DNA from 4 places in the Shewanella japonica genome. Region 2 is predicted to be linked to each of the others. Evidence: predicted binding sites of a transcription regulator. Region 2 holds the regulator's gene; each other region holds the start of a gene.
What was found. The regulator sigma-54, encoded in region 2, starts transcription at its own class of promoters, with help from an activator protein. The targets are predictions, from matches to a motif close to GTTGGCACGNNNNTNGNNT.
Positions count from the first base shown of each region.

Region 1: the regulator sigma-54 is predicted to act here: its motif matches at 2,558-2,576, upstream of flgB (flagellar basal body rod protein FlgB).
Region 3: the regulator sigma-54 is predicted to act here: its motif matches at 1,267-1,285, upstream of SJ2017_RS06695 (YggN family protein).
Region 4: the regulator sigma-54 is predicted to act here: its motif matches at 5,508-5,526, upstream of SJ2017_RS15095 (flagellar assembly protein T N-terminal domain-containing protein).

Region 1 covers NZ_CP020472.1:3,489,742-3,497,330, reverse strand. Annotated here, with positions in the region: gene flgA (flagellar basal body P-ring formation chaperone FlgA) at 1-253, opposite strand, end outside; gene SJ2017_RS15065 (chemotaxis protein CheV) at 553-1,473, shown strand; gene SJ2017_RS15060 (CheR family methyltransferase) at 1,627-2,460, shown strand; gene flgB (flagellar basal body rod protein FlgB) at 2,610-3,008, shown strand; gene flgC (flagellar basal body rod protein FlgC) at 3,011-3,427, shown strand; gene flgD (flagellar hook assembly protein FlgD) at 3,452-4,222, shown strand; gene flgE (flagellar hook protein FlgE) at 4,298-5,662, shown strand; gene flgF (flagellar basal-body rod protein FlgF) at 5,869-6,612, shown strand; gene flgG (flagellar basal-body rod protein FlgG) at 6,624-7,412, shown strand; gene flgH (flagellar basal body L-ring protein FlgH) at 7,436-7,589, shown strand, end outside.
Region 2 covers NZ_CP020472.1:4,297,003-4,304,591, reverse strand. Annotated here, with positions in the region: gene SJ2017_RS18480 (transposase) at 1-249, opposite strand, end outside; gene mgtE (magnesium transporter) at 808-2,169, opposite strand; gene SJ2017_RS18470 (HPr family phosphocarrier protein) at 2,514-2,786, opposite strand; gene rapZ (RNase adapter RapZ) at 2,789-3,634, opposite strand; gene ptsN (PTS IIA-like nitrogen regulatory protein PtsN) at 3,631-4,074, opposite strand; gene hpf (ribosome hibernation promoting factor) at 4,077-4,364, opposite strand; gene SJ2017_RS18450 (RNA polymerase factor sigma-54) at 4,389-5,873, opposite strand; gene lptB (LPS export ABC transporter ATP-binding protein) at 6,078-6,809, opposite strand; partial or broken gene lptA (lipopolysaccharide transport periplasmic protein LptA) at 7,004-7,549, opposite strand.
Region 3 covers NZ_CP020472.1:1,548,441-1,556,029, forward strand. Annotated here, with positions in the region: gene SJ2017_RS06685 (50S ribosome-binding protein YggL) at 1-22, shown strand, start outside; gene glsB (glutaminase B) at 31-945, shown strand; gene SJ2017_RS06695 (YggN family protein) at 1,413-2,243, shown strand; gene SJ2017_RS06700 (LysR family transcriptional regulator) at 2,743-3,684, shown strand; gene SJ2017_RS06705 (DUF885 domain-containing protein) at 4,327-6,174, opposite strand; gene hemW (radical SAM family heme chaperone HemW) at 6,440-7,579, opposite strand; gene rdgB (RdgB/HAM1 family non-canonical purine NTP pyrophosphatase) at 7,585-7,589, opposite strand, start outside.
Region 4 covers NZ_CP020472.1:3,498,142-3,505,730, reverse strand. Annotated here, with positions in the region: gene SJ2017_RS15115 (hypothetical protein) at 1-190, opposite strand, end outside; gene SJ2017_RS15110 (hypothetical protein) at 474-1,286, opposite strand; tRNA gene SJ2017_RS15105 (tRNA-Arg) at 1,496-1,571, opposite strand; gene SJ2017_RS15100 (6-hydroxymethylpterin diphosphokinase MptE-like protein) at 1,697-4,180, opposite strand; gene SJ2017_RS15095 (flagellar assembly protein T N-terminal domain-containing protein) at 4,240-5,421, opposite strand; gene SJ2017_RS15090 (FlgO family outer membrane protein) at 5,718-6,425, shown strand; gene SJ2017_RS15085 (LPP20 family lipoprotein) at 6,422-6,880, shown strand; gene SJ2017_RS15080 (flagella synthesis protein FlgN) at 7,022-7,447, opposite strand; gene flgM (flagellar biosynthesis anti-sigma factor FlgM) at 7,529-7,589, opposite strand, start outside.

The DNA of each region.
Region 1 (7,589 bases), 810 kb from region 2:
GGTCGCTTGCCATAGCAACAGAAAGAGGAGGGTAACAAGCGGGTGGCGTTAACCTTCCTTCTAAGCTTTGGGGAATGATATTCACTTTCGCATTGGGGTTAGCATTTGGACTGGTTGCAATTTTTTTTGCAACTGTCTCTTTAGCTAGCTCGGTGATGGTCGATAAAGTATAGGTAATAGTGCTTTGTTCACTGGCAAAAACCGGTAAATGAATGCAAAGAATGAGCAATAACAGTAATGTGTTTTTCTTCATATCTTGTTTCTAGCGGTGGTGGCCAGAATACCTCTATACTTTTAAGTTAAGCTAACAACGCTTTGATTTTGGATAAATGGTTATCGGGTAAATAAAGAGTCATAAGTTTGACTTTTTTCGCTTGTAAACACCGATACGGTTTAAATAAGCAATAAGTATGCCTATTACCTAAATGCGATAGTCATCGCGACATAAATAATTGCAGCGTATGCTACAATTTGACAAATATGGCTTATGGTCGCTTTAAGTCATAAGTAATAAAGTCCTTAGGGGCAGTATAAATAAAACAAGGCAGGGTTATGTCGAGTATTCTTGAGTCAGTTAATAAACGTACGCAGCTTGTAGGTCAAAACAGATTAGAGTTGTTACTATTTAAGTTGAATGGACGTCAGCGTTTTGGCATTAACGTATTTAAAGTAAAAGAGGTGCTGCAATGTCCTCCGTTAACGACATTACCTCGTTTGAGTCCGCTGATTAAAGGTATTGCCCATATCCGTGGTTCAACCATCTCTGTGATTGATTTGAGTGCTGCAACAGGTGGGCGTCCTCTTACATCGACAGAGAATTGTTTTATTATCATTGCTGAATACAACCGAAGCATTCAAGGGTTCCTAGTCAGTTCAGTTGAACGTATTATCAATATGAACTGGGAATCGATTATGCCACCACCACAAGGGGCTGGGCGTAACTCTTATTTAACTGCGGTAACTGAAATCGAAGGTGAATTGGTTGAGATTTTAGATGTTGAAAAAATCTTAGACGAGATATCACCTGTTAAGACTGAAATCAGTGAAGAAGCTAATGAAGCGTTAACCATTGATCGTGACCAGCATTATCACATCATGGTCATTGATGATTCTGCAGTGGCGCGTAAACAAATTATTCGTTCGCTTGAGTCGCTTAATTTGCAAATTGATACCGCCATTGATGGTAAAGATGCGCTAGAAAAGCTTAAAGCGATTGCGACTGAGATGGATAATGTTGCTGACGAAATTCCTTTGATTATTTCGGATATCGAAATGCCAGAAATGGATGGTTACACCTTAACGGCTGAAATTAGAGACGATCCTAAGTTGAAAGACATTAAAGTGGTACTTCATACATCTCTTAGTGGTGTATTTAACCAAGCAATGGTTGAGAAAGTGGGTGCCAATGACTTTATCGCCAAGTTTAATCCAGATGAATTAGCATCTGCTGTAAATAAACACCTAATTTTATAAGCAATATTGATAAGTCTGACTATGATTAAATAGATAGTCAGACAGTTATTGTGAGCAATACGTTGTGCTTGTCGATAGTCGTGATAAGTTAATAAAAGTAACCTGTTCACTCTGAAGTGACGCTAGTGTCATTTCTTATAATAGGATGTAAATGTGACGAATAAATCACTCGCTGAAGCAGAATATAATCAGTTTAAGCTCTTTTTAGAACAGCACAGCGGCATTGTATTAGGTGACAACAAGCAATATTTAGTAAGAAGCCGATTAGCTCCTTTGATGGGTAAATATGATTTGCCGTCATTATCAGAAGTGGTTAAAAGGTCGATGAAGCCAACGGAAAGGCATTTAAGGGCGGAAGTCATTGATGCAATGACAACGAATGAGACCTTGTGGTTTAGGGACAAATATCCGTTCGAGTTGCTCAATAATGCGTTATTACCTGAATACAGTCGCTTAGGAAGACCGTTAAAAATTTGGTCTGCTGCTTGTTCTTCAGGGCAAGAGCCTTATTCACTCGCGATGACGATTTTGGAATACCAGCAACGTAAACCAGGCGCATTACCTGGTAATGCAACCATTCAAGCGACAGATTTATCTCCGTCAATGCTTGAGCGTTGTAAAAATGCTGAATACGATAGTTTAGCCCTAGCTAGAGGGTTATCACCTGAGCGTAAGCGCCAATTTTTTGATCCTTTGCCTTCCGGTAACATGAAAGTAAAAGATAATGTGAAGCGTTTGGTAAACTTTAGGGCACACAATCTTCTTGAAAGTTATAGCCTTTTAGGAAAGTTTGATATTATTTTTTGCCGTAATGTTCTGATTTATTTTGCCCCAGAGGCAAAAGCAAAAATATTGCGGCAATTTGCTGCCGCTTTAAACCCTAACGGTATTTTGTTTTTAGGGGCGTCAGAGTCTATCTCGGGATTAACGGACGAGTTCAATATGGTTAGGTGCAACCCTGGTATATATTACCAGAAGAAGAGTTAGCTATAATTAGTTGTAATAGTTGAATATTTTTATTTATTAATGCCAGCGTTCGTTGGCATTTTCATTTTTATCATTTCATTTCTAATAATCTAATTTTTTTGGCATAAGCTTTGCTTTAATTCTGTCAGTTAGCTGGCGGAGGCAATTTTATGGCGATTAATTTTGAAAATGGTTTAGGTATACATCAATACTCTTTGGGCATACGTGCACAACGGGCTGAAGTGCTATCCAGCAACATCGCCAATGCTAATACGCCAGGTTATAAAGCTCGAGATGTCGACTTTGCTGCAGCAATGAACAGCGCACGCGCTAAGCAAAGTGGATTACAGATGAGTCAAACAACTGACAAACATTTCGACTTGAAAGCGTTAAGCCAGGAAAATGTAAAGTTTAGAGTGCCTAATCAACCAGATACAGGTGATGGCAACACCGTTGATTCTCAACAAGAACAAGCGGCCTTTATGCAGAACTCCTTGGAATATCAAATGTCACTGGGCTTTCTTGAAAGCAAGTTCTCAGGCATGCGTAAAGCTATTAGAGGTGATTAATCATGAGTCTATTTAATATTTTTAATGTGTCGGGTTCTGGTATGTCAGCACAATCAGTGCGACTTAATACTACCGCCAGTAACATTGCCAATGCTGATTCAGTTTCCAGTAGTGTTGATCAAACTTATAAGGCTCGTCATCCGATTTTTGAAGCTGAAATGGCCAAAGCAAGCCATGAGCAAAATAGTTCTCACAGTGTCAGTGTTAAGGGCATTGTTGAAAGTGATAAACCGTTATTAAAGGAGTTTTCTCCTGATCATCCTATGGCTGATGGTGACGGCTTTATTTACAAACCGAATGTCAATGTGATGGAAGAGATGGCGGATATGATTTCAGCATCTCGTTCTTATCAAATGAATGTCCAAGTGGCTGATGCGGCAAAATCAATGCTGCAACAAACACTTCGTATGGGTAAGTAATATGAATTTTGTGGGGGGTAAAAGATGAGCCTCATTAATCCTTACAGCAGTCAGTCTTTACCACAGACTCAATCTGCTAGTAGTACTGGTATTGCATCCAATACACAAGAAACAGCCAGTACAGGGAATGCATTTTTAGACAGTGTGGCCTTACAAGGAGAGCCAGAAACACCTGAACCTAATAGCCAGGAGCTGACTCAATCAGATTTCTTTGCTTTATTGAGTCAACAGTTATCAATGCAAGATCCGTTTAAGCCTGTTGAAAACGATCAAATGATTTCGCAAATGGCATCATTCTCAACCGTTGACGGTATTGCCAAGTTGAATGAAGAAATTCTCAACTTAAATAACTTAACGAGTTCGAGTCAGGCGTTGCAGGCTTCAAGTTTAGTAGGCCGTAAAGTGTTAATTCCGTCTGATACGGGGCACATATCGTCAGATAGTCCAGAAGTCAATGGCGTGATTAGTACACCAACTTCTATCGATACGATAACAGTCAGTATTGAAGACGAAAGTGGCCAAGTCATTAAAACCTTTGAAGTTGACGGCTCTGCTGGCGGTAACATTGATGTGTCATGGGATGGGCTAGATAAAAATGGCGACCCAGCTCCTGAAGGCAATTACGCGATAAAAGCGAACGGCAAAATTGATGGAAAATCAGAAGATTTAGCAGTATCGACCTATGCGCATGTGACGAGCGTGTCACTGGGTAACACCACAACAGGAGCAATATTAAACCTACGTGGTATTGGTGGTATTCAGTTGTCAGATGTCTTAGCTGTCACTGAAAGTTAATTAGCTTATCAAATTTAAAGCTGGCAGCTGTGGCAGTCAGTAAAACAAACAGAATGAGTAGGAAAGGGGTGAATTATGTCGTTTAACATTGCTTTGAGTGGTATTTCTGCAGCTCAAAAAGATCTCAATACCACTGCGAATAACATTGCTAACGTTAACACCGTAGGCTTTAAAGAATCTCGTGCCGAGTTTGCTGACGTATATGCTAATTCAATTTTCTCTAACAGCAAAACTGCTGTCGGTGGCGGTGCGACAACGACACAGGTTGCACAGCAATTTCAGCAAGGTAGTTTACAGTTTACTAGTAACTCTTTAGATATGGCGATAAGTGGCGGTGGTTTCTTTGTGACATCATCAGGTGTGGGAGTTCAAGATCACGCATTCACTCGTGCTGGCGCATTTAAAGTTAACTCAGAAAGTTACATGACTGATTCTGCTGGTAACTATTTACAAGGGTTCCCTGTTGATGCTGACGGTAACTCTACCTCGGTTAGTTTAACGACGACTCAACCAATTAAGATCCCTGATACGGCAGGTAGCCCAGTGAAAACTGAGAATATTGGCCTACAGATGAACCTTGATGTGGGTGAAACGCCATTAGATCCTGCTAACTTTGATCCCAACGATCCTGACACGTTTAATAAATCGACTTCAGTGACGATTTATGACTCACTTGGTGAATCGCACATTATGACCACCTATTTTGTTAAGCCGACAGAAGGGGCTTATACCGGTGAAAGTAATTGGGTTGCATTCTATGCTGTAGATGGCAAACAAGTTGACCTTGACCAAGCAAATGGTGGTTCATACGGCGCTGATACGACTGGTGACGGTGTTGCTGATACGACAAGATTTGCTGAAAATGCATCGGGCTGGAAAGGCTCGGTATTAAAGTTCAATGATGCGGGCGCATATACAGGCTCAGATCCTGCGGTAGTTGAAACGGTTGAGCTGGGTGTTAATGGTGCTAACGTATTAGGCCCTGGCGCTGATGGTAGTCAAAAAGTTACCGTTGGATTTAATAATCCAACTCAATATGCATCTCCATTTGAAGTGACTGAGTTAACTCAAGATGGTACCACCGTCGGTCGTTTGACTAACGTAGGTATTGGCGAAGATGGCTTAGTGACAGCAAGTTACAGTAACGGTTCGACTGAACCATTAGCTCGAGTTGCTTTGGTTCGTTTTGCTAACGAGCAAGGTTTAACTCAAGTGGGTAATACTTCTTGGAAAGCCAGCTTGGATTCTGGTCCAGCGCTAGCAGGTGAAGCAAATAGTGGTACCTTTGGTAGTATTCGTTCATCGGCGCTTGAACAATCTAACGTCGATTTGACCACTGAGTTAGTGGATTTGATTTCTGCACAACGTAACTTCCAAGCGAACTCTCGTACACTTGAAGTGAATAACACGTTAAATCAGTCGATTCTTCAAATTCGATAAGTTTGACTTGTTTTGACAAAGAGTTGCCGCAACGGCAACTCTTTGCCTTTTCATTTTTTGCCTCTTATTGTTTTTCTTTTCACTTCCTGCTTTTCAAATACATTTCATTTAGTTAGCCATTCTCTATTCACAATTTATATATTGGCACACTCATTGCTAGTTCTAGTTATATCTTTAGTTATGTAAAAAGTTTGACGGAGCGGCAGATGGACAAATTACTGTATGTTGCCATGAGTGGGGCAAAGCAAAATATGAATGCTTTGGCTGTTCGTGCCAATAATTTAGCCAATGCGAATACCGATGGTTTTAAAGCTGATTTGGCTCAAGCTCGCTCTATGCAAGCGTTTGGGGAAGGCTTACCGACACGTGTCTTTTCTATGACTGAAAGCCCTGGGCAAAATTTTAGTTCAGGCCCAATTAAAACTACGGGTCGTGATTTAGACATTGCGATTAAAGATAAAGGTTGGATTGCAGTGCAGGGTGCTGATGGCGGCGAAGCGTATACCCGCTCCGGTAGTCTAAGTTTTGACAGTACAGGCTTATTAACTAATGGTCGAGGCAACCCTGTTATGGGAGAGGCTGGACCGATAGTTTTGCCGCTACCAATCGACAAAGTTCAAATCTCGCCTGATGGCATTATTTCTGTAAGACCTCAGGGTGCAACTGCGGATGTGGTTGAAGAAGTGGCACGAATTAAATTAGTTAATCCATCAAATGAAGAAATGATGCGTGGTGAAGATGGGTTATTTAGGCTGACTTCGGGCTTAAATGCGCCGAACGATCCTAATGTGAATATCGAAACAGGGGCTGTTGAAGGCAGTAATGTTAACGCTGTTTCAGAAATGGTGGCGTTAATTGATATCCAGCGTCAATACGAAATGCAAGTGAAGATGATGAAAAATGCCGAAGAGCTAGACCGTGCTTCATCATCCTTAATGAGAGTTAGTTAGGAGTAATAATTATGCATCCCGCTTTATGGATCAGTAAAACAGGCTTAGATGCCCAACAAACCGATATTGCAGTTATTTCTAATAACGTGGCGAATGCGAGCACCGTAGGTTACAAAAAAAGCCGTGCAGTATTCGAAGACTTGCTATATCAAACAGTCAATCAAGCTGGTGGTATAAGTGCTGATAATACTAAGCTGCCGAATGGTTTGAACATTGGTGCCGGTACTAAGGTCGTGGCAACTCAAAAAATGTTCACCCAAGGTAACATGTTAACCACAGATAACTCGTTAGATTTAATGATTGAAGGCCCTGGATTTTTTGAGGTCGAGATGCCTGATGGCACCGCTGCTTATACCCGAAATGGTCAATTTAGCTTAGATGAAAATGGCCAGATTGTGACTCCAGGTTCTGGTTATGTCGTGCAACCGTCAATCACCATACCTGATGATGCAACTTCAATTACAGTCTCTGCCGAAGGTGAAGTATCAGTAAAATTATCTGGCGCGACAGAAAGCACAGTTGTTGGACAGTTAGCCATGAGCGATTTCATTAATCCATCAGGGTTAGATCCATTAGGGCAAAACTTGTATACCGAAACTGGCGCAAGTGGAACGCCTATTCAGGGAACAGCTTCTTTAGATGGCCTAGGCGCTATTCGCCAAGGGGCATTAGAAACATCAAACGTTAATGTGACTGAAGAGCTAGTAAACCTGATTCAAAGTCAGCGTATTTACGAAATGAACTCTAAAGTGATATCAGCTGTTGATCAGATGATGTCTTACGTGACTCAGAACCTATAACTGTTATTGAAAGGAACTGGATTATGAATAAATACCTAGCGTTAGCATCCGTTATTTTCATTGCCGGTTGTAGTTCAACGCAACAAAAACCTATACCTGATGATCCATTTTATGCGCCAGTGTATCCAGAAGCATCACCAACTAAAATGGTGTCGACGGGGTCGATTTACATGGACC
Region 2 (7,589 bases):
TTCTTGATTCAGTTGAAATAGCCTTTTCTGCAAATTTGCTATTTCAGTTGCAATTTCAGTGGCTAAATCTTGTTGTTTGCTCACTGATTTTAGAGGTTGTTTTCTTTTCTTCACCCATTGGTAAATGGTTTTTGCTGACACATTATATTGCTTGGCAACATCTGAAATTAATCGATTATTGTCTTTTACTTCCTTGATTACTTGTTGCTGTAATTCATCTGGATATATTCGATTTAGTGTCGTCATCATTGTTCCTACTACTCAATTTTGTTAACCACGAACCTTCATAAAATTAAGAGGTTTTTAGATTAATGATTGTTATCAATATCCCAGCTGCTCAATCCAAGGTGATGGAAGAAGTGCCACTGATATTGACAGTTTTCAATGAACATTCTTAGATAATTCATACTTAACTCCCTGTATTACATCTCTAATCGAGTCATAAATTGGTCAAAAATGCATCTACCTCTAAGGTGGTATATATCTATATGGAATAGTCGTGCCAATTTTGAAATAAATATTTTATCGTTAATTAACAGTTAGTTAGTTTTTTAGTGTGTTAACTCTAAAAAAATGCGTTGTGTTACATTGGTGCAAATTATCCATTTTGGTGCAAGGTGGTGATTTATTGGTAAATTTAATTTACCAGACTTTTTGGGCGTCATTTCTAGTGAGATTAACGGTAAACCATTATCACTTAATCAGTATGAATGAGGAGTGTTACAGTGAGTCGTTTATGATTTAGAAGGATTAAAAAATCCATGCCGTTTGGCATGGATTTAGTGAGATGCGAAGGTCGGATATTGACTACATTAAGAAGATCGTAGCTAAACCTAAAAAGGCAAATAGGCCGATGACGTCGGTTACTGTGGTAAGCACCATACCACCTGCTAAAGCAGGATCGATGTTCAACTTTTTCAGTAAGAGTGGAATACTGGCGCCTGCAAGACCTGCAACAGTCATATTAATGAGCATGGCGCCACCAATCAAACCACCTAAGGCCATATCGTCTTTCCACAGCCAAACGGCAAAAAATACCAACACTGACCACATAATGCCGTTAAGGAAACCAATGGCTAACTCTTTGCCTATTAACCAGCGAGAGTTACTTTGACCAATATGCCCAAGAGCAATACCACGAATGACCAAAGCTAATGTCTGGTTACCTGCAACGCCGCCCATGCTCGGAACAATGGTCATTAAAATGGCAATAGTGGCAAACTGCTCAAGGGTGCCTTCAAACATGTTACTGACAGAGGCAGCAAGTAAAGCAGCAAATAAATTGATTGTTAACCACAAAGAGCGTCGGAAGGTACTTTTCATTACGGGACCGAATGTGTCCTCGTCATCATCCATCCCCGCCATCCCCATCATGGAGTGCTCGGCATCTTCACGGATAACATCGACGACGTCATCAATGGTAATACGGCCTAATAACTTCTGCTGTTCATCAACGACAGGGGCTGAAATCCAGTCATGACGTTCGAATAACTGTGCCACTTCATTATCTGGCATATCAACAGGGATACTTTCAAGCTCCGGATCCATGATGCTGCGGATCGTTTCGCTAGGGTTACAGGTTAATAGATCGGCTAAACGGACACCGCCAAGTACATGGTCGTTTTTGTCGACCACATAGAGTGTATCTGTCGTATCGGGTAAATTGCCTCGTTGGCGTAAGTAACGCAGTACCACATCAATATTCACGTCAGGACGTAAAGTCACGGTATCGGTATTCATGATACTGCCGGCAGTATCTTCAGGGTAGGATAACGCTTGTTCAACTCGGTGACGGTCTTGGCTACTCATCGATTGCAGTACTTTCTTATACACTGCATCTGGCAAGCTACGTAAAATATAAGCCAGGTCATCGGTGTCCATTCCTGAAGTGGCTTGCGCAACTTTTTCAGGTGTCATGCCACTGATAAGCGAATCTTTTAACTCTTCACCGAGTTCTTCAAGAATTTCACCGGCTTGTTCTTGGTCGATAAGTTGCCACAACACTTGGCGTGTTTTAGGGGGAGATGACTCAAGAATGAGGGCGACATCAGAAGCGGCCATATCATGCAGCATATTGCGCACATGCACAAACATACCACTACCAAGTGCTTGGGTGAGCTGATTTAGGCGCTGTTCTGTAAGTTCGCTATCTATCACTTCGATACTCATTCGCCACTCCTCAAAAATTCGATTGCTAATATTAACTTAACAGTGTGTAAAGGGAGAAGCAGTTTCTAATATGGTGTTGATTGCCGTATAAAAAATAAGCAGGTTATGGTGTGGGTCATGACATTATTATAGTTAACTATAACTGTTTGTTGTTGATAATTTGCCGTTGACTGTTTTAATGCGCTTTGCGCAGCGCAAAAGCTTAGTTTAAGCGTATTCCCGAGTAGAATAGGAGGTTAATAAAGCATGGCTGATAGCGGTTTGGGGTCGTAAATTTCAATGTTTTGCTAGTAAGTGATAACTAGCAACGAGTTAGCCTGAAAGCGTTAAACCATATAAAAGGATTAGCTTTCTTCGTCAAATTTGTCGTTAATCAGTTGGCAAACCGCATCTAGTGCTTGCTGTGCATCAGGGCCTTCAGCCTGAACAGTAATCACTTTTCCTATACCACTTTCTAGCATTAATAAACCTAACACACTCGCTGCGCTGGCTTGTTTGTCACCTTGAATCAAGGTAATGCTGGCTTTAAATTCCGTAGCCAATATAGCTAATTTTGTTGCCGCTCGAGCATGAAGCCCAAGTTTATTACTGATGGTGATTTCTCTGGAGATATTCATCGTCACAGGTTGAGCTCTCGGTGGCGAGCGCTAACTTGGTGTTTACTGTTACTGAAGCGCTGTGTGAGTTGATCTGCAATATAAACTGAGCGATGCTGTCCACCTGTGCAGCCAATCGCGATGGTAAGGTAACTGCGATTATTGCGCTCAAGGTGCGGCATCCAAGTATCAAATAAATTCTCAATCTGCCAGATGAACTTATTGACTAGGGGTTGTCTGCCTAAGAATTCTTGTACTGGTTGATCAAGACCCGTTAATGGTCTTAACTCAGGCTCCCAATGTGGGTTTGGCAAAAAGCGGACATCAAACATAAAGTCGGCTTCAGTAGGCATACCGTGCTTGAATCCAAATGATTCAAAGTGAATGACTAATTCTTTATCAACACTGCCCATAAGAATTTGTCGGACTTGATCGCTCAAATCGTAAATATTCAGCTGAGATGTGTCGATGTAGTGATCAACCATTTTGGCGATTGGTTCGAGCAATCGACCTTCAAGTTGAATCGCTTCTTGTAATGAGATTTGATTTTTTGACAGCGGGTGTAATCGACGTGTTTCACTGTATCGTTTAAGCAGTACTTGATCATTGGCATTTAAAAATAAACTAATGATCGTGGTATCGTCGGACAACAAAGCAATTTGCTGCTCTAATACTTTGCCTTGCTCTTCGATATTACGCACATCAACACTGATGGCGACAAGTTCATTATTTCCTTTTAGCTGCTCTAGTAGGCTGCCAATCAGTGGGAGAGGCAGATTATCAACACAGTAATAACCTAAATCCTCTAACACTCTTAAAGCAACTGACTTACCTGAGCCCGATCGTCCTGATACGATGACAAGTTTCATGCAGTAATAACCTGATACAGTTCTGTAGCGTCATGACTCTTTCGAAGTCTTTTAAGGATGAGTTTATCGCTTAATTTCTCAGCCATACTTGATAACGTGCTTAAGTGTTGCTGACATTGCTCAGAAGGAACCAATAAGGCAAATAAAATGTCTACTGGCTTCTTATCAATAGCATCAAAGTCGATAGCTTCTTCACATTTGATCAAAATAGCGATCGGCGATTCAATGTCGTCTAAACGCCCATGTGGAATCGCAATGCCATTGCCGATACCTGTGCTACCCATTTTTTCACGTGCTATTAAACTTTCGAAAATAGCTTGTGAAGATAGAGTAGGGTACTGGTCAGCCATTAAATTGCTGATAAGTTCCAGTACCTTTTTCTTACTGCCCGGAGTGGCACAGGTAGTGCACGCCGGCTGCAGGATGGTGCGAAGTTCCATCGTTAGTGTTTAATTAACTTCTCTTTGTGTTTAATTACCTGACGGTCTAATTTGTCTATCAGGGCGTCAATTGCGACATACATATCTGCGTTTTGAGATACGGCAAAAACTTCACCTCCTTTGAGGTGCAATTTAGCTTCGGCAATCTGTTGTAACTTTTGTACATTGAGCACAACGTGAACATTATTGATCTGTTCGAAGTGACGTTCAAGCTTTGAAAACTTAGTTTGCACATACTCACGTAAAGATTGAGTAATTTCGATATGGTGTCCAGTCAGGTTAATTTGCATAGATCATCCTCCAATAACAAAGGCTTATAAGCTTTTGCGTTGGTTTGAGGGAGGGATGAGCATTGCTTCACGATATTTGGCGATCGTACGCCGAGCAACATTGATCCCTTGTTCAGCCAGTAGCGTCGCCATTTTACTATCGCTAAGTGGCTTTTTCTGGTTTTCTGCAGCGACCAGCTTTTTGATAAAGGCTCTGATTGCTGTAGATGAACACTCTCCGCCATCATCGGTACTTACGTGGCTAGAGAAGAAGTATTTTAGTTCAAAAAGGCCGCGAGGGGTGTGCATATATTTTTGAGTTGTAACCCGTGAGATGGTCGATTCATGCATCTCTACCGCTTCGGCAATATCATTTAAAACCATAGGCTTCATGGCTTCTTCGCCGAACTCAAAGAAACCTTGCTGGAATTGAACAATACAATTTGCCACTTTTAACAGGGTTTCATTGCGGCTTTCAATACTTTTAATAAACCATTTGGCTTCTTGTAAGTGACCGCGAATGAATTGGCTGTCAGCTTGATTGGCTGAGCCTTTTGCCATGGCGGCATATTGCTGATTTACGCCTATTTTAGGCATATTATCTGGGTTTAATTCTACGACCCAACGGCCATTCTTTTTAAACACTGTGACATCTGGGATGACGTACTCATCTTTGATTGGAGTAATTTGTAACCCTGGGCGAGGGTTCAGTGTTTGGATAAATTGAATCGCTTCGCGTAAATCATCTTCTTTAAGCTTGGTTTTACGCATTAGTAATCTGAAATCACGACCTGCTATTAAATCTAGGTGTTCAGATATCAGTAATTTTACATTTTCTATGCAAGGGATTTCGCTTGGGTATTGTCCCAATTGAATCATCAAACATTCGCTTAAATTTCTTGCAGCGACGCCCACTGGATCAAAATGTTGTACACGCTTTAATACGGCTTCAACCTCATCAAGTTCAATATCCTCAAGACCGAGTGCATCGAGAATATCTTCTGTTGATTGGGTTAAGTAACCTCTATCATCAATTGCGTCGATGATGGCTGTCGCAATGGCGAGGTCATTTTCAGAAAATGGGGTTAAGTTTTTTTGCCATTCTAAATGTTCGTATAAACCTTCAGTCGTTTCACCTTGAAATGGCATATCGTCATCACGGCTTACAGCGCCAGAACCTGAGTTAGGAGAGGCGGTGTAGACTTCATCCCAAGTGGTATCCATTGGTAAGTCTTCAGGCATGGACTCTTTCGTAAGTGACTCTGTTGTATCGACTGATGAGGTGTCTTTTTCTACGCTGACTTGGCTGTTATCGCTAAAATCGGTGTCAGTTTGCTGAGCATTGTCTTTGACTGGTTCTTTTGCTTTGGCAAACTCATCCTCAAGCTCAAGAAGAGGATTTGAGTCAAGTGCTTGCTGAATTTCTTGCTGTAGCTCCAAAGAGGAAAGTTGCAATAAGCGAATGGCTTGTTGCAACTGCGGGGTCATTGTCAGGTGTTGACCCATTTTAAGTTGGAGTGAGGCTTTCATTTACCGCTTATCCCTAATTGAATTTCATCATCGCGACTACAATGTTATGGGTCTAGCACCTTTGTAAGTGTTAGCTAGACTTTAACCGAACTTGGGTTCTACTTTGCCAAAAATTAGCGTTAAGTTTTGAGTCTAGTGTATAACGCTAAAAAGTGGGACTGGTTGGCCGCGAAAATGCCATGCTTGTACACTAAAGAATGCTAACTATAGCTTGAATTGCTCACCTAAGTATACTGACCTGACTTGCTGATTGTCTAAGATCTCAGCAGGCGTACCTTCAGCAATTAAATCTCCGTGGCTGACAATATACGCACGCTCACATACATCAAGTGTTTCACGGACATTATGGTCAGTAATCAATACTCCAAGACCACGATTTTTTAGTTGTTGAATAATTTTCTTAATATCTATCACTGAGATAGGATCAACACCCGCAAATGGTTCATCTAATAAAATAAACTTAGGATTGGCGGCTAAAGCGCGTGCTATTTCTACACGTCGACGTTCACCACCTGATAGAGCCATACCTTGGCTGTCACGAATATGGGTAATATTGAACTCTTCTAATAAGTGCTCTAACTCTTCGATTCGTTGCTCACTCGATAAGGTTTTACGGGTTTGCAGCACCGCCATGATGTTATCGTGCACAGTGAGTTTTCTAAAAATACTGGCTTCTTGAGGTAAGTAACCAATACCTTTACGAGCACGTAAATGCATTGGGTCTGCAGTCAAGTCGTCAGAATCAATCAAAATACGACCTTTATCGCTTTTGACTAAGCCAACAACCATATAAAAGGTTGTGGTTTTACCTGCACCATTTGGCCCTAAAAGACCAACAATCTGACCCGTTTTAACGGTTAGGCTAACGTTTTTGACAACTTGGCGGCTTTTATAGCTTTTTGCTAAGTTCTCAGCTGTTAAGGTAATTTGTGTCATTATTGCTTTTGCTCTGCCGCAGGGGTCGTTATGTCTGCATTGGTTGAGTTTTGAATATCAGATTCTTGAGGGGTGACTGATTCAAGGAGGGCGTCAGTGTTAGTTTCAACAGCATTTGCCTCAGGAGTCACTGTTTGATTCTCAGTTACATTGCTAGGTACATTGTCAGTCGTATCAGCATCTGGGTTATCAAGCGAATCATTATTTTCTAACGGCGCTTCGTCTGAGTTATCAAGTTCTTCGTTTTCTTTATTCAAGTCAGGGTAATTTTCTGGTTGAAAAATAGTGATAACTCTGTCTTTTCCTTCACCTGTGCTTTCAGCGATCAGTTGCTGTTTATCAATATTATAGCTAATGAGATTACCAGTAACCTGACTGCCTGCCTGGTCAAGTTTTGCATTGCCTTTTAAGGTTAAAATACTGGTCGAAAGCTCATATTTTATTTCGTTTGCACTTGCGGTACCGATACGGCCATCATCGAGTTCTTGTGAGAATGTGGCTGGATTACCTGTCGCAATCATGGTTTTTTTGCCACCCGACTCTTCACTGAATGCACGTAATTGATCGGCATTAATATTAATGGTGCCTTGCGTCACATTCACTGGGCCGAAGAAAATCACTTGGTTATTTTTAATATCTGCTTTTTGGCTGACGGCAGCAACTTTAAGCTCTTGTTGTAAATCACCTTCTTTGGCATGAACGCCGGTGACTGTCACTAAGCTCAATCCCATTAGGCTCATACCAAGAATACTTTTTCTAATAAAGTCTGTTTTCATAAGC
Region 3 (7,589 bases), 2.2 Mb from region 2:
TTATGATATCTGGTGGGGCTAATATAGCCGATGCCTGAGCAAATATTGCTAGAACAAGTGGTCGACAAAGTTCGGCCACTTATTGGTTCTGGGAAGGTCGCAAACTACATACCAGCATTGGGTAATGTCGATCCGAATAAAATTGCAATAGCAGTCACCACAGCTGATGGTCAAACTGTGGGCGCTGGCGACTATCTTGAGCCATTTTCAATTCAAAGTATCTCCAAAGTATTTAGTTTAACTCTGGCGTTGAGTTTGTATTCTGAAGATGGAATTTGGTGTCGAGTAGGTAAAGAACCTTCGGGTCAGTCCTTTAATTCGCTTGTACAAGTTGAATTAGAACGCGGGATCCCTCGAAATCCCTTTATTAATGCCGGTGCTTTAGTGATTGCCGATTTAATTCAAGCAAGACAAAGCGCCCCTAAGCATCGTATGTTGGAAGAAGTACGAAAGCTTAGTGGTAACTCACATATTTGTTTTGACAAGAATGTGGCTAACTCTGAGTTCAAATTCAGCGCTAGAAATGCCTCTATTGCTTACTTAATGAAGTCTTTTGGAAATTTCGAAGGTAATGTTGATACGGTATTAAAAAGTTGCTTTCATTACTGTTCATTAAAAATGAACTGCGCGGATTTATCAAAAGCGATGTTCTATTTAGCTAATCGAGGGAAAACCTTACAAGGTCATCAGTTGATTACACCTGTACAAACTCGTCAGCTGAATGCTTTGCTTGCTACATCAGGTTTATATGATGGTGCAGGGGAGTTTGCCTATCGAGTTGGTATGCCGGGTAAAAGTGGCGTAGGCGGTGGCATCATTGCTGTAATTCCTGGAGACATGTCCATTTGTGTTTGGTCACCTGAACTTGATCAAAATGGCAACTCACTCGCTGGCACACACATGCTAGAACACCTTTCGCAATCTCTAGGCCGCTCGATATTTTAAAAGCGGCTTAATGCTTTTTTACTTCAATACGTCGTATTTCAAGTCTTTCCTCTTCAATACTTTCAGTCTCAATACTTTCAGTTTCAATACTTTAGGTTTCAAAACCTTCAGCCAAGAAGGCTGAATTATAACCTGCTCTAATTAGGCTATCTATATTCTGCTATCGGCGCAGAAAAGCGCTGATGAACTTATATTATTAATGTGTGAAATAAACCACTTTATGGTTAATTTCACGCAAACTGAGTAAACTTTTTTAGCAATTCCGCCTAATTTGTTGCTATAACATTTTCTTAACCACTTGAAATCTAATGATTTATATATTTTGGCACGCTGTATGCTTTATATGGATTAAGTAAAGCGTTCTTTAACTGGCGCTAAGTCACTTAATAGAGTTTGGGTTCACTTATTATTAAAAATGCAGTCTAGTCGTGAAAGATTGTATTTGTTTAACAGCAAGGAAATGGCTAATGAAAACGTTAAATTATACCAACACAGGGTTACTTAAAGGCATTGCATTATCAGGATTAATTTTTACAGCTGGCGCCTTCAACCCTGCAATGGCTAAACTGTCAATTGAAGATCAGCAATGCAATGTAACCTTAAATTATGATGTGACAGTAGAACCGAAAAAACTACTCGTTAGTGAAAAAGGCCAAGAGTTATATCGTGTCGAAATGGGCGAATTATTTGTTGAAGGTAATAAAATTAAACTTAACGCTAAGCAACAAAACTTAGTGTCAGATTATTCTGAAGGCTTATCTAAGCAAGTTCCAGAAATTATCGATCTCGTTAATGAAGTCGTCGTACTTGCCACCGATGCTGTGAGTTTAGCGCTTACGCCAATTTTTGGTGATGCGACAGGGGCTAAGCTTGATGAAATGTTAGCAGGCATTCAAAGCCGCTTGGATGAAGCTGCTTATCAGCAAGGCGATAAATTCTATCTAGGAGCGACTGAATCATCAATTGAGCAAGCATTTAATGAAGACTTCGAGAAAGAAATGGAAGCGATGATAGAAAATTCTATGGGCAGCTTTATGATGGCCCTTGGTGCTGAAATGATGTCTTCAGAAGGCGGTAGTTTCGAAGAGAAAATGGACTCGTTCGGAAAGAAAATGGAAAAAATGGGCGAGGATATTGAGTTACAAGTTGCTGAGCAATCAGAGGCTATCGAAGCGAAAGCTGAAAAGATTTGTGAAGACTTTGAAGAACTTATGATTATAGAAGGTGAGATGCGCCAGTCTATCCCTCAGTTGTCTGATTACCAATTAGCAACATTAGATCACGAGTTATATGAGTAATTTACTTTGAGTGACTCTTTAAGCTTGAGTGAAGCTTAAGGTAATAACAATTACCTATTCTTTAGCGGTAATTATTCATTATCTTGATTGTTCAATTTATAGCATTGTTAAAATGTACCTGACCTTCCCCTGCAACCTTTTGCAGGGGCTTTTTCGTTATTAATCCGCTTAATCCCCTTATTCAACGACATTTCTAAGAAACTAATTATTTGTTCTGATAAAAAAATTGTATATTATAAATATAGAGCCATTTATAGTTTTTTTGGTATACTCCTAAAATTATAAAACTGAATTGCTAACCTATTAACTTATTGTTTTAGTTTTGGTTGGTTATTCAAGATAACGGATTATCTGTATTTAATTTCTTTTTTGGTGTTCTGTGTATTATTTTTACACTGCATTCCTGACTGATTTTTGCTCAGTTTTGTTTCGGGCAAGTTACAGTTATTTGCATACCAAAAACTATTTTTAATGTCGTAAACAGCGTAAGGCGACTCCAATGTTAGAACTGTTAGAACCTATTGCTATTTTTACTCATGTTGCCCGTGCTGGTAGTTTCAGCGCTGCAGCGAGAAGACTGAGTATATCTAAATCCAAAGTAAGTACTCAGGTTGCTGATCTTGAACATAAACTTGGGGTTCAACTTATTCAACGTACTACACGTAGTTTGAGTCTTACTGAGGCCGGGAACTTACTTTATATCCAAGGTGAAGAGCTGCTAAGAGATGCAGAGCAAGCCGTGGCGAGTGTGCACAATCTTAATGATGCTACTCGTGGTGTATTGAAAGTAGGTATTTCGCAGTCGTTCGGTACTATGCATATTATCCCTGCATTACCTGAGTTTATGGCTAAACACCCTGAGTTAGAGCTACAGGTTAGCTTATTGGATCATAAGGTTGACGTGGTCAGCGAAGGGTTAGATTTACTATTAACTATGTCTGAGCAATTACCTTTGGGCATGGTGGCACGTCCTTTAATGAAGTGTCAGTTCCTTTTAGCTGCATCACCTGAGTATATTGCTCAACATGGCACAATTTCTCGCCCAGAACAGTTAGTTGATCATAACTGTCTTGTATATCAAGGTGAGTGGCATGAACACAGTATGTGGCAGTTCAAGAAAGCTGAAGATTACTGTGAGATCGGTGTTTCTGGTAACTTCCGTGTTGATAATGCACCTGCACTTAAATCCGCCGCTGTCAGCGGCTTAGGCATTGCGTATCTTGCAAGTTACCTCATGGAAGATGAAATTGAGCAAGGGACTTTAGTTCCTTTACTACCTGATTGGCAGTTAACCAATAACTTACCACTTCAAGCGGTTTACCCTCGTCGTAAACATCTTGCACCAAAAGTCAGCGCATTCATTGACTTTATTAAGGGGCACATTGGTAGCACGCCATACTGGGATGCTAAATTTGATCACTTATACAAATTACGTAAATAAATACGCATATAAGGGTTAAATTACGTAAGAATATATGGAAACATTGTTCGAAATTTAAAATAAAGCCGCTCATTATTGTGCGGCTTTTTTATTTTTCATTAAAAAAACAGGTGGTTAATTGTTTGTGTTTGAAAAATGTACAGTGTGTTTTTTGTTTTGTAGCTAAAACAATTTAAACGGTACGACTTGAACTATGTTCTTAAATCAATACAATAGATTTCAGTTGATTCGGAATGGTTTGAGTCACGCATCTTGTTGAGAAATGACCCCTTTTCATCAAAATGTGCAAACCAGCAACTTCGCAAGTTTTGAATCACTGCTGGCAACGGTTTTAAAATTAGAACAATGCCGGCTTTGAAACCATCATCCTAGTTTATATTGGTTTACCCCAGACTTTGTGCTGGGGTTATTTTTATCTAAAATAACCTAGCTACAGTGTTAGGGTGTTGATTTCAAATAGTCTTACTTTGTTACATTAGCTGCTAATGTGAGATTGAGTGACTAGATTCTTCCTATATTCCTAACCCAGAATATAAAGCTATTTTTTTATTCAGCCAACGGCTTGAATGTGAATTAGATAATATAAAAAAGCCACTGATATCAGTGGCTTTTTTGTCTTGAAAGAAAGCAGTCAGCGAGTTGTTACTTACTGGCATTTACCCAGTCAGTTACTTTCGCTTCTAATACATCTAGCGGTACAGGGCCATTTTCTAGGATCAGTGTGTGGAATTGGCGAATATCAAATTTATCACCCAATTGCTTTTTAGCATCTTCACGTAGCTCTAGAATTTTTATCATACCAACTTTGTATGCCGTTGCTTGTCCTGGCATTACAATATGGCGTTCTACCATTTTGATAGCGTCAGATTCCGCATTAGGTGTATTGTCCACATAGTATTGAATACCTTGTTCACGCGTCCACTTTTTAGAGTGAATACCCGTATCAACGACTAAACGACAAGCTCGCCATAATTCCATTGCTAAGCGACCAAAGTCAGAGTAAGGATCGGCATACAAGCCCATTTCTTTAGGGAAGTACTCAGTATATAAGCCCCAACCTTCGATATATGCAGTATAGCCACCGTATTTTCTGAACTTCGGAATGCCTTCTAGTTCTTGAGCAATAGCGATTTGCATATGGTGACCAGGAATACCTTCATGGTAAGCCAATGCTTCCATTTGATAAGTTGGCATGGCCTTCATATCGTATAAGTTTGCGTAGTAGGTACCAGGGCGAGAGCCATCAGGTGCAGGTGCATCATAAAACGCTTTACCTGCTGACTTCTCACGGAAGGCTTCGACTTGTTTTACGATTAGTTTAGCTTTTGGTTTGATGTTAAAGACTTCATCAAGGCGTGACTCCATGTTGTCGATAAGTTCTTTAGCTTCAGTCATGTAGCGAGTTTTACCTTCTGCAGTATCAGGGTAGTAAAACTGATCATCATCACGCATGAAGGCCATAAACTCTTGCAAGTCACCGTCAAATTTCACCTTTTTCATAATTGCACGCATTTCGTCATGAATACGAGCGACTTCCGCTAAGCCTAACTTGTGGATAGTTTCTGAGGTCATGTCAGTGGTAGTCACACGACTTAAGCGCATATTAAAAAAGTCATCACCTTCAGGTAGCTTCCAGACACCATCATGTGTATCAGCTTTTTTCTCAAGCTCATTAAGATAGGCGATAAGGTTGGTATATGCTGGTTGAACACTGGTCAGTAATGCTTGTTTAGCATCTGCAAGTAGCTCATCTTTTTTCGCTTGTGGTGCATCTAATGCAGCAACCTTTTTATTGATATCAGCCCATAGCGTGCTTTTTTCCTCAGTATCGCTAAAAGGAGCACCAGTAATGATATTTTGGCTGTCTGATATGACATAAGGGAATACAAACTTAGGTGCGATAATCCCTTTATCAGCACGAAGTTTTAAACCTTCGACGAGTTGCTCACTGGCAAGCTTAACGCCGTTTAAACGACTGATGTAGGCTTCTGCATCGCTTACACTGGCAACTTGATGTTGATTGATTAAGAAGGTCGCTATGAAGGTATGGCTACCGTACATTTGATTGACTGGGTAAGTATGGTGGCGCCATTTATCATCAGCGATATCTTGCTCTAAACCTTGCTTCATTAGCTTGTAGCTTAGTGCAGTTTGTTCATCGAGTTTGCTAACATCTATGCTATCTAGCTGTGCTAAGTGCTTTTTGGCACGAGCTAAGTCTTCGTCTTGCGCCTTTTCACTAAAATCACCCCATTTGTCGTAATCTTTTTTAATACGCATATAGGTTTGAGAGATAGGGCTAGACATGACATTTTCCATGAAAATGTTTTCAAATAGCTCATTGGCTTTTTCTGATTCAGTGGTCGCTTTTTTAGTTGATTCAGTTGGGCTCATTACCGTTTGTCCGTGAGTTCCATGAGCGATAACTGAAGTCGATAAAAGGCTTGATAGGGCTACGGCTATAAGTGTCGTTTTTGTTTTTAGTCGCATAAAATGTCCGTTAACTTAGTGAAATAGAGTCAATATTAGTAATATTGATAGTTATCCTAATAGAGCAGGATAAAAAAAGGTAAAGTGAAATGTTAGCAATTGTGTATTAATTGTTGCTGAATGAGGTCGAGGGAGATTTAGCGTGCTTTCGTCATGATCTATAAAAGTAATAATGGAATAAAAAAGCCACTAATTGTAGTTGTAGTGGCTTTAATATGTGCTGCTTTGAGAACAGCTGTATTGTTACAGGAATAGGTAAGTGAAGTTAGTCGATAAATTGCGACAAAAGATCATTCACGAACATATGCCCTTTGGTGGTTAATTGCCAATGCGTACTAGAGTCAGTTAATAAACCACGTTCGATAGACTTTTTCATTCCATCATTAAGCACTGTATGAGATAACCCTGTTCGCTGTTCAAACTCTGCTTTTGGAATAGGGGTCATTAAACGGAGCCTATTCATTAAGTATTCCAGAGCCCTATCTTCATGCTCGACAACGCTAGTCTCAAAGGTAAAGTTATCAGTAGCTAAATACCCTTTAGGGTGTTTAATCTTTACGGTGCGGATAATCGTATCTTGTTGGACTTGGGTGATTTTACCGTGTGCGCCACAACCGATACCCAGATAATCCCCGAATTGCCAATAGTTAAGATTATGTCTGCACTGAAAACCTGGTTTGGCGTAAGCTGAAATCTCATATTGCTCGTAACCTAACTGTGCTAATTTCTTTTGCCCTTGCTCATAGATATGCCAAAGGTTTTCGTCATCAGGTAGTTGTGGTGGCTTCGAGTGAAATAGCGTATTGGGCTCAATAGTTAATTGATACCAAGAAAGATGAGGCGGCATTAAGTTGGCCGCCGTATCAATGTCTGCCATAGCTTCATCAAAACTTTGATTGGGTAAGCCGTGCATAAGATCTAAATTAAAGCTTTGATAACCTGCATTTGACGCCGTATTTGCAGCAGTAACGGCTTCATTTTCATCATGAATTCGGCCAAGCAAGTTGAGTTTATCTTTTGAAAAGCTTTGAACACCTATGGATAAACGAGTCACTCCAGCTGCTTGATAGGCGGCAAAGTCATCATGTTCTAAGGTGCCAGGATTCGCTTCCATTGTGATTTCAATATCGTCTTCAAACCCTATTTGAGATTTAGCGGCCTCAAGAATACGTTTGATTTGCGAAGCCTCAAATAATGATGGCGTGCCACCGCCAATAAAAATGCTATGAAGCTTACGGCCTTGTACGTAATGTAAGTCTAAAGATAAATCGGCTAATAGCGCATCGACATATTGCTGCTGCGGTAACTCACCATGTTGCCCATGGGAATTAAAATCACAATAAGGACATTTTTGTACACACCAAGGGATGTGAATATAAAGACTTAACGGAGGAAGCGTCAGCATACTAATTAAA
Region 4 (7,589 bases), 800 kb from region 2:
AGGCTATTAAAGGTTCTTTATTTGCTTGCTCTAATAGATTTGTAATTGATGAAGTTTTTAAGGCTGCATAAGTTTTTTTACCTAGGTATGCGGCAATTAGTTCGAGGATTTGTGCTCTAGAAATCGTGCATTCAGGCAGTTTTTTTGCGCGTGAGGATACGTTATAAGTGTAAGTTGAAAGCATGTTCATAAATTAACTCCGCGGTTGAGTGCGAGGTGCATTAAAGCAATACCACATGCGATTACGGCGAGGCTTCTCAACCTAGTCATTTATGAAAAATTGGTTTTAAATTCTGATTTTAAACTTTCGTTTTTAGTGCCTGTTTTCACTCGCATGTAAGTGAGGCTGGCGCCTAATAAAGAATCTATATTAATGAGTAAATTGAATCAAGTTTATTTGATTTAATTTTGACTATATGCAGTTGCTACTTATTTGCTGCAAGAAACCAACGGTAAATGGTTTGAAACCCTTGCTAATCGCTTGTGAAAGGGTGATGCATTGTGTTGGCAAAATCATTAATTGATGGAAATAGGCGTTCCGTAGCTTGCTTTGGATTTGTGAAAGATTTCTTTGCATATAAGCTAAGAGCAAACTCTTTACGTTGGCGGTTTTTGCTGTGCCTAGTGTTTTGCCCTTTTATTGAATGACTTTGAGCTGTTTCAATGATGCCTTTCTCAATGTTTATGTCTGTTTGCAATGATTGATAGCTTTCATTTTTATCTATGAATTGCTGCTGCAAAAAAAGCTTAAACAGGTAATGTGAGTTTTTTGTCAGTCCAGCAATTTGGCAAGTCATAGCTGCGTGCAGCAGTTCATCAGTTTCTTGGGATACGGTATTTTTAAAAACTGATAACCCAGAAACGCCAGCACCTTCTAGAGCCTCAAAAAGTGAAGGTGAATTACCGAATACTCTGAGTTCGTTAATATCATCACAAGGTTCAGCATTTGAAAACTGTTCAAACATTTCAGTAAACACATTGATTAACTGTGACTGTTCGTCTGCCAAAGTCTGTTGGCTGTTATCTATTTGGGCTAAAGCTTTAGCCAATGTTTCTTCGGTTGTATCTTCTGGAAGGTTTTCTTTTAATCCTGAAGGTTTTGAAGATAATGATTCGAGGGTGATAAATTTTTTCAATAAATCTTGATTATCAACAGTGCTATTTTCTTTAGAGGTAAGAATTGCTAACAGTTGTTCTTTTTGTTCAGCAGGCATTTCACTAAACATTTTGTTAAGCGATTCATCTGTGACTTTATTGTGATTAATACTTGATGAGGTGTCATCCATCACGTTCAATTTCCATATTCTTGTTTGATACAAAACTATTAGAAATAGGGCGAAAAGTCCATAATTGAAGTGAATGCTTTAAAACTGGGGTTATTCGAAATAGTTATAATAAGAAGTGGTAAAAAACTTTTTCTGTGGTGACACAGGGGTGACACAGGATTGTACGTAAGAAGATAAGATATTGATTAGTATAATAAAATAGGCTTATTTGGTCTCCCCACAAGGACTCGAACCCTGATCGATCGCTTAGGAGGCGACTGCTCTATCCTGTTGAGCTATAGGGAGACAGGGCAATTATACAAGCTTTTAATATGATTAAAAGGCTTCAAATTTAAATGCTTAATAGTTAAGCAGTTGAGTTAGTTGACCTTTAATCGTCAACTAACGCGTAGTTTCAACATCATAGACTTTTAAGATGCATTACCTGTTGCTAACTGATTTAGGTAGTTTCTAGCGGTGACATTATCAGGATTGATTTGCATCACATTATCGAAAGCTGATTTAGCTCCTTCGATTTGCCCAAGCCCTGCTAAAAAGACGCCGAGTTTAATCAATGTACTTTCGTCAGTAGGGTATTTGTCTAAATAATTTAAATACAAATCCAATGCTTGCTGGTTTTTACCTTGTAAGGACAATATGTGGGCATGCTGAGGGTAATATTCGTCACTGTACTGAGCCAAAGAGGTTATTGTTTCTTCTGCTAAGTCAATTTTGTGTAATTTAAGCGCAAGCAATAACTGCTGCTTTAATTCGACTTCAGTTCTGCTTGTGGGTTCAATTTCCAGTAACGCAGCTAAAGCTGCATCAAAGTTATTTTCTAAAAAATGTACATAATGCAACGCGAGATGGAATAACCTATGTGCAAACTTATCATTGGCAATTAATGGCTCTATATTGTTAGTGAGTAGTGTTAAACCATCGATATTCTTATGTTGTTTCAAATCTAGAATTTTGGCTAATGTATTGTCTAAATTTTGGTTCTTTTTCTTCATCGAAAAGTATGGATGAGCAAAGCTTGTGAGTTGATCTTGATAGCTGTCACTTGCTGATTTTAGTTTGGATTTTTCTTCTAGTGTCAAAGAGCTAGCGACTGTGTTGTTGAACATCGCTTGAAAAATATTGACTCGTCCCGGTTGGTTGTGCTTTTTCCAGCCTTCGGTAATCAATTCTATTGATGGTGTGTCGCTTATTTCTTCACGTCTTAATTTGACAATATCTAGCGCGGTCTCTGTTAACTCTTGAAGCTGTTCAGTAATGATTTGATAAGCACTATAGTACAAATGAGTCATTGAATTCATTTGTTTAAAGGACCAATCCTGAGTCTTCTTTGTTGTCAGAAATTGCGTAAACTCAAAATATCCGAATACCTTTATCGACATATTATATTTTGGAAATTTCTTATTTATTTTTTGCTCAATTTTATCGATTTCACTCGCTTTAGCTTGAAACGCTGCAGAGTGCTGTTTCAACTTTTTAGCTTCATTATTAATGTGTAAGGCTTTGATAGCCAGCTTGCTTATAGCTTTAAAAGCCTCGTTAGCAGCAGATAATTCAGTTTGAATACGTTGTAATTTTTCTTGTTTGTTTTCACTAGCTGATGGAACCATTTCGAGTAACTGACTTGGACTGCAATCAGCTGAAACAATTGAAACTTGTTCTTTTGGTATATGGGTAATACCTTGAATTTTAGCTGCATTTATAGATAGGTTAACGATTTCAACATTAGGGTAAGTCTCAGCTTCTTCTTTTAGCGCGAGTGCTGCATGTATCAGTTGAATTGGCGTTTCAGCAATGCTACCAGAGTAGGTTTCTACCCACTCATGAATAATACTATTATTACTTCCGGCACTGGCTTCAACGCTTCCTTTTGCATGAGTGACGCCTGCAGAGGGGTGACATAAATCAACGCCGCTTAAAAGCACTTGTTTAAAGCCCATTTCAATTGCCACTCTGATAGCACTATTGGTTACCGTAGGACCAATGGTAAGAATGTTGTTAGTTTCTTCCCATGGGAACCGATTGCCTAAGAACAATGATTTTCCATTCCACTGAGCAATGATTCTATGATTGACATGATGTGAGTTAATAAACAGGCTTTCATTTGCGAGGCCCATCATATCGCGGTTAACCTCAAAACTTGTATCTTGAGGATCTACTGAAACAATAATATGAGCTGGGATCCCAGCAGCAGACAACTTTGATGCGAACCTTGATACGGTAAGAATGAAAAACTGTTCATAATTAGCTTTAATCCAATCAATATGTTCATCAAGTGATGGGCCACCACCAATCACTATTGCAGTTTTACCTGCAAATTTATTTTTCAATATCGAAGCTGGTTGGTTATTTTCGACAACATTGAAAAATTGTTCTACAAAAAATGACTTTTGAGTAAAATTTGCTTTATGTGAGGTGGTTTGTTGTTTTATTAATTTATAAATTTGGCTGTAGTAGCCTGAATATTCTTCAACCACGCCTGTAGAGGCGGCTAATGAGAGTGTAATGGCGATTTGATCTTTTATAAGGAATAAATCATCTTCGCCCGATTCTATATGTTCATTAAGTTCTTCAAGACTTAGCACTTTAAGGTAGTGTTGCTGCTCCTCTGGTATATCAATATTTAACATCGACATGACTTCTGGTAGCTCTACAAAAATGTATTTACTTCCTGCTACCTGTGGAGACTCAAGAATATAATTAACCAATAAGCCAGAATCGAGACCTAGAATGACGTGTAATGTATCTTCCTTAAAAATATCGTGTTTATACTTCTTTTTAAAAGCGGTTATAGAGTCTTCTTTTTCAAAGGTATTCCTGTTGATGCAGGGCAAGTAGTACTCATCAAATTGACTAATGGCGAACTGATTATTAAAAACTGATTGTGATGTAGCCATTGTAAGTAAAACCTTCTTGTCTATTGGTATATGTTTTATCGATTCACGTTCACTGATTTTTAAATCTTAATCACAATATCTTGGATCTGTATGTTGCCAGAGCTTTCAATACCTTCTAGTAAGGCTGTGGCGCTTTCTTCTGAAACTTGTTCTATTGTGACCGTGGCTCTATTTTTAGTTGCAACAGCTCGCATTAAATTCACTCTATCAGGAATGTTTTGTTGTAACACGATTTGGAAGTTATCACCCATTTTGACGTTATTTCGACGGCCTAAATTAATGATGATTCTATTACCTTGCTTAGCAACGATTTGACCGAGTAAAGGTCGACAATTTAGTAAATTATCAATATCTTGAGTGCTTTGTTGTAAAAGCTGATTCATAGTTTGACCATAAGTTGAGCCCCAAAACCGTTGGGTTGAAGGTGACACGGTTTCATCTCGTTCAAAATCCCACTCAGCTTCTGCTTGATAGTCTTTGCTCCACACTTTTTCACCACTAATGCCTTGGAACATGGTAAACCGTAAATTAATTTGTCTTAAAGGTGTCTCATCCCATAATCCAAATAAAGAACTCGAGTATGGCTCGGTTGAAATATCCAGGATTTCCGGTTGTAAGATATATTGGCTGTCGGTTATTTCGCCAAGCCAGCTTGGTATGCGTTGGCCTTTGAAGTTGATGAGTTGGTTGTTATGGTCAAGCTTCTCCTCGGCGTGCATACGAGCAAAACTGTAGTCAGAGCCATTATTTAATAAATTGCCAAACTGCTGTGATAAAGCTTGTTCAAAGTTAGCAAGTTGTCCGTATCGAAGTTGTGAGCGGTCACGCATGATGGCTTGGGGGATCATTATTGCCGCTTTTAATTGTTGGCTGTGGCATTGCTGTGCTTGGGGTTTAGATTCAAGATTGAGCCGCAACATAACCGTGATATCTGATGCGCTGATGATTTCAGACACGAGTTCAATATCGTTAGCTTGACCCATGCGTTTTATTTGAAATGCATCTTGAGTTAAGTTGCCCTGATTAATACTTTGCTGGCTATTAAAGTTCACACCCGCTTTTAAGCTGGCATAGTTTAATGCTTGATTAATCGCATCCTCGCGGGCTTTATCTATATTGCCGTCAATAATTTTGGCTTTTCCTGACACTTCAACTCTTTGCGCTAATACAGAGTGACTGAAACAAGCTGATAGAATAACCAGCATGATAATCGTCAAATATTTAGAGCTAACGTTTGGCATGTTCATGTTCGCTTTTCACAATATCGAAGAAAAAGGGTGCCAACTCTATGACGGTTTAGCACGACTTAAATTAATTATCATAATAAAAGCAAAAACCATGCCTGTATGAGCTTTTAGCAGTGAACAGATGGAGATAAATTCTTTATTTCAAGGTAAAGGTTTTGAATGTGTGGTCGATACACTATCTATAGTGTGTTTAATGTGTGCTCTGATTGGACCTAAAGCCTGTTAGTGGCAACATTACTGAACCTAACATCACATCAATGCTGAGACGTCATTGTAATAAGGAATAAGCCATGAGCCGTTTAATCATTTTTCCCATTGCGTTGCTAGCGGCTGCTTGCGCTAGCGAGCCGCCTGTGTCGACAAATGAGTTAGCTTATGTAGAAAAGCCTACTGAAACTAGCTTTTGGTTTAGTGATGAACCTGAAGTGCAGCCTGCGCCTTTACAATATGACATTACTAAAGCCGGTCTAGCCCCTAAATCACATGTGAATATATTGGCTGAAAAAGTCGTAAATGAATTGGTATTACAAAATGACAGTTTACGCTCTGACCAACCTTTACTTGTAACCACTCCGGTTAATACCAGTGATTACAGCAAAACGGATGCTTTAGGCTTACAGTTACAGCAAGGTTTTGTTGCCGCTTTTCATAGTCATGAATTTAACTTGGTCGATTTAAACGTGGCGAATGCATTACGTTCAACTGAGCAGGGCGAGTTTATTTTAAGTCGAGATTGGAAGTTACTTCCGTCTGACTTGCCTGTTTCTCATGTTGTCGTTTCGACTATGGATACCACACCAATGGGCTTAGTTCTTAATGCAAGAATTGTGAATGTGACTAATAATCGGGTGGTGTCAGCAGTACAAACTTTTGTGAATATGAATAGTTTACCTGGCTATTTATCACCTTCAAATCAAGTCATTTTTCAAGATGGATTGCTTTTCCGCCATGAAGCGTCTGGTCAAGGTAATGCCGTAGTATTGGGAGCAAAATTATGAATAAGTTAGTGGTTCTATTGGTTTCATTATTGGCAATCTCGATAAGTGGTTGTGCAAGTAATGATAAATATGTGCAATGGGAAACAGAAGCGCCAGATCAGTTCCCTAAGTTAACTGCAATTGGTTATGCGCCTTTAGCGACTCAGCCTGCGAAAGAGCAGTCACATAAAGTTCTAATGGCCATGCAAGCGTCAAAAATCGCGGCATATCGAGAATTAGCAGAGCAGGTATATGGTCAACAGATTGATGCTCATAGTCAAATGAGCGACTGGATGCTCAATAACGAAACCGTTTCTGCCAATGTGTCAGGAATGATTAAAGGCGCGAAAGTAGTAAAAAGCTATCCTGCGGGTGATATGTATGTGACTGAGTTAGAGCTGGATTTTGCTCAGGTGTGGGATCTTTATCAGCAACAAAACCGCCCCCGTCGTGTAAAAGAAGTGACATACTTTTAATGTAAATTTCGACAGATATAAAAACCGCCAATAAAGGCGGTTTTTTTATGTTGGTCATTAGCGATGCTGTTTTGCCATTGGAGAGATTGCAGTTGACCTAGGATGAACTGTCTACATGGCTTAAATCGATATTAGCTTAACTTAGGCTTTGAGGTTTTGGCCCAAAGATGAAATTGTCGACGTTCGGCCTTTGTCGTTATAAGTTAAACTGGTGGCATTTCTACTCATTTGCATGGCTTGAGAAAAGCGATTTAAGCTCGCAATATTCAGTTCGATTAAGCTAGCATTTTGATTATTGATGTCTTTACACTCTTCGAGAATGGTTTTAGCTTCAGCGACTTTCTCAATGAGTTTAGGCTCTGAATTGAGCAAAGATTTATCAGGATGATTAGCTAATTTCTCATCATTTTGTTGAAGCGTATTCAAACACTCCACTTTTTCGCGTGCAAGTGCTAACAAGGTGTCGGCATCTTGATCTGCTAAGGCCTGCTTTTCTGCAGATACAAGTTTTTTCAGCGACGACAAAGTGCCGTGCTGAAAAGATAACAGCTGTAGTAATTCATTCATAATTTACTCTTTATAAAAACCCACATCATAACGACAAGGCGTAATGCGATGATGATTGTTTATCCAAGAGCAGGTATGACGCTACTCTTGGTCGAAATTTAGTCCGCTCATGTCAGCTTCAAAGCTTGCAATATTCGCCGCT